DNA from 2 places in the Nitrobacter sp. CN101 genome. Region 1 is predicted to be linked to the other one. Evidence: riboswitches for the same ligand, from Rfam matches in the RefSeq annotation. Region 1 holds a riboswitch; the other holds the start of a gene.
What was found. A riboswitch is a leader RNA that binds a small molecule or an ion and turns the genes downstream of it on or off. The one in region 1 is predicted to bind cobalamin.

Region 1 (3,426 bases):
GGCGAACCCAAGGCTACCGCCCAAGAAGCTACCGCTCAGGGGGACTACCGCCCAATGCGCCTCATCGAACGAGCTTGCCGTCCGGTCGGCCGAGGGAGCCGGGATCCGGCTAACCGCAGCCAGGCTCCTGCCGTGCTCGCGTTCCGTCCCCCGCCCCGGTGCTGACGCCACTCATTGCCCCCGGACGCGGCTCATGATACGCGGGGCTCTCTCAAGCTCCGCAGAAATTTTCGGAAACGTTCATGTCCCAGACTTTTGTGCCGCGTCCTCTCGTTATCGCACCGTCGATCCTGGCCTCCGACTTCTCGAAGCTTGGCGAGGAGGTTCGCGCCGTCGATCAGGGGGGGGCCGACTGGATCCACCTCGACGTGATGGACGGCCATTTCGTGCCGAACATCTCCTACGGTCCCGATGTCATCAAGGCGATGCGCCCGCACACGAAGAAGATCTTCGATGCCCATCTGATGATCTCGCCGTGCGATCCTTACCTCGAAGCCTTCGCCAAGGCCGGTTGTGATCACATCACGGTTCACGTCGAAGCGGGACCGCACCTGCACCGCTCGTTGCAGGCCATTCGCGCGCTCGGCAAGAAGGCGGGGGTCACACTCAATCCCGCAACGCCGCTCTCCACCATCGAATACGTGCTCGACATGGTCGATCTGGTGTTGGTGATGTCGGTCAATCCCGGTTTCGGCGGCCAGAAGTTCATCTCCTCGGCGGTCGGCAAGATTCGGGATTTGCGTACGATGATCGCAGGGCGACCGATCGACATTGAGGTTGACGGCGGAGTCGGCCCCGACGTTGCGGGCGAACTCGGCGCCGCCGGCGCCAATGCCTTCGTGGCAGGGTCGGCGGTCTTCAAGGGCGGCACCATGGAGTCCTACAAGGCGAACATGGACGCGATCCGCAACGCCGCCGCTGCAGCGCGCGGCGAGGTGGTCTGACGCAAACGCCGGTACCGGCAGCGTATAGTTCTCGCCCGCGCCCGGAGCAGGAAGGTTGCAAGTCCGCCTGCCCCGGCGGCTTGCTCGCATCGGCAACATACAGCCTCGAGAATGCAGACAAAGCATATCTCGCCGGCGGCAACTTGTTGCTGCGGATATGCAACGCCACGAGGAAAAGCCGTAGCTGAGTCGTTCCGTCGATTGACATCGACTTTGTTCCCCCCCAAACAGATCGGCGACGGTTCTCCCTCGGGAGATCAAAAGGGAACGTGGTGCGGGATCATCCTAACGCCACGGCTGCCCCCGCAACTGTAAGCGGTGAATCTGCGTCACACGCCACTGGGATATCTCGGCCCCGGGAAGGCGACGCCAGGTAACGACCCGCGAGCCAGGAGACCTGCCGTCAACCCGTGGTCACACGCGAAGATGTCAGTCGGGGACTACAGACATCCGCTTCATCGGCGCCAACGTAGGCTCCCGTGAAACCTCGTTCGCTGTGACGTGCCACCGACGTCCTGCCGAGGTTTTCTTAATGTTTGGCTCCTCCTTGTCCGGGGTTTATCGCAGAAGCCTGCTTGCATCCACCGTCCTCGCCTCGCTGGGATCGGTCGGCCTGACTACGCCTTCGAACGCGCAACAATCCGCCTCTCCCAATCTGCTGCCTCCGATCCGGATCGCGCCGCCGCCGGATAGAACAACAGATTCACGGCCGCCATCGCACCGCGCGGCGTCGCGATCGCGCCGTGCGGCCCGTTCCGCTCCTCGACAACCTCCTGTCACTGAGACTCCTGTTCCGGGCACGATGGGTTCGACCGTGGTCAGCCCCACGGGGGTTGTGACGCCTGCAAGGCAATTGGCAAGCTCCATCACCATCGTCACCGAGAAGGATATACAGACCCAGCAGTACCGCACCGTTCCGGATATCCTGAGGACGGCTCCCGGTCTGAATGTGTTGCAAGCCGGCGGACCGGGCGCCCAGACTTCGGTTTTCATGCGAGGCACGAACGCCAACCACACCAAGGTGATCCTCGACGGAATCGACATCGGCGACCCCGGCAACGCGAATGGCGCATTCGACTATGCGCATCTTCTTGCGGCGGACATTCAGCAGATGGAAATTCTCCGGGGTCCGCAAAGCGGACTCTATGGTTCCGACGCAATCGGCGGAGTGATCTCCATCATTACAAAAAAGGGCGAAGGTCCGCCGCGCGCTACCGCGTCAATCGAGTCCGGCTCGTTCAAAACGTTCAACCAGACCCTCGGATTGAGCGGCTCCGAAAAGAACTTCAACTATGCGGTCAACGTCGCCCATCTCCATGCCGGAGATGTTCCTGTCACACCGCCGGAGCTTCTCCCGCCCGGACGGCAAGCGATCGGAAACAACTATGACAACATGACCTATTCGACCAAGCTCGGCGTCGATCTCAATGAGAATCTGACCGTCAATTCGGTGGTCCGCTATACTGACGCGACGCTGTTGTTCACGGGCGACGGTGGATTTCCAAGCACTCCCAACGCCACCCAGAGCACACACGCCGTCCAGCAACTCTTCAACCGCGAAGAAGCCGTATGGTCTCTGTTCGACGGGCGCGTCCAGAGCTACTTCGGTGTCAATTACACCAACAGCAGAGGCTACGACGCAGGTCCCGGCAGTCCGGTCACGACCACCACGGGCGAGCGCCTCAAGTTTGACTGGCGCACGGTGGCCGAAATTGCGCGTGACAACCATCTGGTCTTCGGCGCCGAGCATCAGACCGATCGCATCGACACCACCGATCTTGCCGCCAAGAACGGCAACAAGGCAGGCTTCATCGAGTTGCAATCAGCTCTCGCGAACCGCCTTTTCCTCGTTGCGAATGTCCGCCAAGACTCCAACGACCTGTTCGGCGAGCGTATGACCTACCGGGTCGCGCCGGCGATCATTGTTCCCATCACGGAAACGAAACTGAAAGCAAGCTACGGCACGGGATTCAAGGCGCCTTCGCTGAGCCAGCTGTTCCGGGACTTTCCAACCTTCAATTTCTTCGCCAATCGCAACCTGAAACCGGAAGATAGCCGCGGCTACGATGCCGGTTTCGAGCAACCTCTGTTCAACGATCGCGTACGGTTCGGCTCGACTTACTTCCATAACGACATCACCAACCTGATCGACTACAATGCCACGTTCACATCGTTGGTGAACGTGAACAGTGCGACGACCGAAGGCACCGAAACTTTCGTTTCGGCACAGATCACCGAGCGTTTCGGAATTCGCGCAGATTACACCTTTACCCGTGCCGTCAATGCCGCCACCGGTATGCAGCTGCTGCGCCGACCGAAGGAAAAGTGGAGCGCAACCGCGACCTGGCTCCCCCTCGATGCACTGACACTGTCGGCGACCGTGCTCCGCGTCAACGACTGGATTGATGTCACCCGCGACGGTTCAATCTCCGGAATTGTAGCGCCGGGCTATACGCTGGTGAACTTGCGTGGCGACTACGCC
Region 2 (3,426 bases), 1.0 Mb from region 1:
CTGCTCGCCGAAATACTGCACCATGTCGTTGCGCTCGAACTCGCCGTGCACGAGCACGTCAAGGCCGATGTCTTCCTGCCAGCGGATGGTTCGTGCCGTCTCCTCCCGCAGGAACGTCTCGTAGTCGGCGTCGCTCAATGCCCCCTTGGCGTGCGCCGAACGCGCCTTTCGAACCTCGGCAGTCTGCGGGAACGAACCGATCGTGGTGGTCGGGAACGACGGCAGGCCGAAGCGTTCGCGCTGCAACTTCGCGCGATCTGCAAATACGCGCTTGCGCCGTGCCATGTCCGAGGTGACGGCTGCGATCCGCGCCGAGACTTTCGCATCGTGGACCTTCGGCGACATTTTGCGGACCGCCGCGGCCTTCGCGGATGCGTCCACCGCATCGGCAACCGACGCGCGGCCTCCGGCCAGGGCTTCACCCAGCGTCGCCAGTTCACCCATCTTTTGCACCGAAAACGCGAGCCAGCTCTTCAACTCGGCATCGAGATCGGCTTCCGACGCCACGTCGATCGGCACATGCAGGAGCGAGCAGGACGGCGCGATCTGTACGCGATCGATGTCACGTTTGGCGACCACGGATTCCAGACGGTCGAGCAATGCGGGGAGATTAGCGCGCCAGATATTGCGGCCGTCGATCACGCCGAGGGACAAGACCAGATCCTGCCTCGCCTTTGCCACCACGATGTCGAGTTGTTCCGGGGCGCGAACGAGGTCGAGGTGGAGGCCCGCGACCGGCAGCGACAATGCGGTATCGAGGTTATCGCCGAGACCGCCAAAATAGGTCGTCAGCATGATCTTCAGCTTCGGCAGCGCGCTCGCGAGCTGTTCGTATGTCGCGCGCAATGCCTTGCGGGTCGCATCGTCGAGATCGAGAACGAGGCAGGGTTCGTCGAGTTGCACCCATGCGGCGCCCTCTGCGGCAAGCCGCTTGAGCAGATCGATATAAACCGGCAGCAGGCCGGAGAGCAGCGACAGCGGATCGAGATTCGCGTCCTTGCTCTTGCCGAGCTTCAGATAAGTGACGGGACCGAGCAGCACCGGCCTTGTCTGATAGCCGAGCGCCTTGGCCTCGCGAAATTCGTCGACGGCCTTGAGCGAAGAGAGTTCAAACCGTTGGCCGCTGGTGAATTCAGGGACCATGTAGTGGTAATTGGTGTCGAACCACTTGGTCATCTCCTGCGCCGGCGCACCATGCGCGTGACCGTCGCCATGATGACCATGCGCGCAGCTCGAAGCGTGATCTTCGCCTTGCGCACCGCGCGCCATCGCGAAGTAGGTTGCAAGCGGCACCGGCCCGCTTTTCCATCCGTAGATGTCCGGGATCGCGCCGACCATCACGCTGGTGTCGAGCACATGATCGTAGAGTGTGAAATCGTTCGACGGAATGACGGTGACGCCGAGCGACTTCTGTCGCGCCCAGCTCGCGGCCCGCAACCCGGCTGCCGATTCAAGCAACGCGGATTCGTCGGACTTGCCCGACCAGTAGCTTTCAAGCGCAATTTTCAGTTCACGGCGCGGACCGATGCGCGGCGTGCCGAGCGTAGCAACAGGAAGAGAGGAAACTGACACGGCTTACCCCATATGTTGGGGGCTGGGCCTTAGCGACGCGGCATGGGATTCATGGCGTGCTCGCCATGAAAACCGCAAGCGCACCACCGGGACACCCCGCCCGAGGACGACTATGTTGTCGGGGCAGGTCTCCTGGCTCGCGGGTCTCAGCTTTGGTCCGGCCTTCCCGGGATTGCTCCCAGTGACACTGATGGACCACGGCTCACCGCTTACAGTTGCGGGGGCAGCGCCGGCTTTGTCCGAAGACGCACCGGCTTCCCTCTTAGCTCCGGGCTTGAATTGTCCCGGAGAACCTCGACGCCAACCCTATGGGCCACCGTCCACGGGCCGTCAACCGGCACCGCGCTCTTATGTCGGGTCCGAATCCTCGCCGTGCCGGTAGAATTGCGTCCCGATCACGATCGGCGACCGGCCCTGATCCCGGCGGTGCTGATTGGTATCGCGCAGCGAATAGACGCAGCCGCAATACTCCTGTTGATAGAATTGCTCGCGCTTGCTGATATCGATCATTCGCTGCGCGCCGCCGCCCTTGCGCCAGTTGAAATCCCAATATGACAGACCGTCATAACGTCCGGCCGCGCGATGGCCGCAGTCATTGATCTGCGCCATGTTCTTCCAGCGGGAGATACCGAGCGACGACGTCATCACCGGGAAACCATGCTCATGCGCATGAAGCGCGGTGCGCTCGAAGCGCATGTCGAAGCACATGGTGCAGCGCGCCCCGCGTTCAGGTTCCCACTCCATCCCTTTGGCGCGAGCAAACCAGTTGTCCTTGTCGTAATCGGCATCGACGAACGGCACGCCGTGCTTCTCCGCGAAGCGGACGTTTTCGTCCTTGCGCAGCAGGTATTCCTTCAGAGGATGGATGTTCGGATTGTAAAAAAAGATCGTGTAATCGATCCCCGATGCAAGCATGGCCTCCATCACTTCGCCCGAGCAGGGCGCGCAACAGGAATGCAGCAATACCTTCTTTTGCCCGTTCGGGGGCGTCAGGTTCGGTCGGACGAATTCGATCACGGCGGACTCGGCGGTTGAGCCGCGAGACAAACGCCGCGGCAAATCTCTCTGGATAATGGTCTGTATGATCGAAGCGTCAAGAGTTGGACAGAGCGATGGTTGCACAGCGTTTTTCGCCGAACTGTGAATTACGAGAATTGTGAAGCCCGGAGTCGAAACGATCTGTTGACTCGGAATTTGGCGCGGCTACTAGATATGGCGGTCACGGTCTCTCGAGTCGCAATACCGAGAGCGAAAGAGGGAAGCCGGTAATGCCGGCGCTGCCCCCGCAACTGTTAAGCGGCGAGCCGAAGTCCATTGAGTGTCACTGGGACCGCAAGGCCCTGGGAAGACCGGACGGACGCTGAGACCCCGCAAGCCAGGAAACCTGCCGTGACAGCCGAAACGTTCCCTGGGCGGGGTGTCCCAGCGGGTCGCTTGACGGGAATCGCGGCGTCCGCCGTGAGATTTCCTGCGCGCGTCTCCGCCTGACCCCGGCTCGCAACAAAACCGGGGTCTTAAGCCGATGTCTCTCGCAACCGAAGCTGCCGCGCGTGCTGTGCGTCCGTCTTTGCCTGCTGCGGCTGCGATGCCGCCCAGCGAACCCGCGTATCAGGTCATTCGGCGCAACGGGTCGGTCTCGCCGTTCGATTCCTCGAAGATCGCCGTCGCGTTGACCAAGGCGTTTCTTGCGGTCGAGGGGACCAGCGCCGCCGCCTCGCGCAGGGTCCATGACATCGTCACTGAGTTGACCGGCCAGATCGTCGCCAGCCTGTCGCGGCGCTCGGATGCGGGGCGCACCTTCCACATCGAGGACATCCAGGATCAGGTCGAACTCGCGCTGATGCGGAGCGAGCA

Region 2: it holds a riboswitch for cobalamin, as region 1 does, so the genes downstream of both, metE (5-methyltetrahydropteroyltriglutamate--homocysteine S-methyltransferase) here and ACZ5IL_RS09955 (TonB-dependent receptor plug domain-containing protein) in region 1, are expected to answer to the same signal.

What each region holds. Positions count from the first base shown of each region.
Region 1 is NZ_AP038833.1:2,013,781-2,017,206, reverse strand. Features, by position in the region: gene rpe (ribulose-phosphate 3-epimerase) at 243-944, shown strand; cobalamin riboswitch at 1,169-1,363, shown strand; gene ACZ5IL_RS09955 (TonB-dependent receptor plug domain-containing protein) at 1,477-3,426, shown strand, end outside.
Region 2 is NZ_AP038833.1:1,007,047-1,010,472, reverse strand. Features, by position in the region: gene metE (5-methyltetrahydropteroyltriglutamate--homocysteine S-methyltransferase) at 1-1,572, opposite strand, end outside; cobalamin riboswitch at 1,678-1,884, opposite strand; gene ACZ5IL_RS04820 (epoxyqueuosine reductase QueH) at 1,921-2,589, opposite strand; cobalamin riboswitch at 2,778-2,978, shown strand; gene ACZ5IL_RS04815 (ribonucleoside-diphosphate reductase subunit alpha) at 3,095-3,426, shown strand, end outside.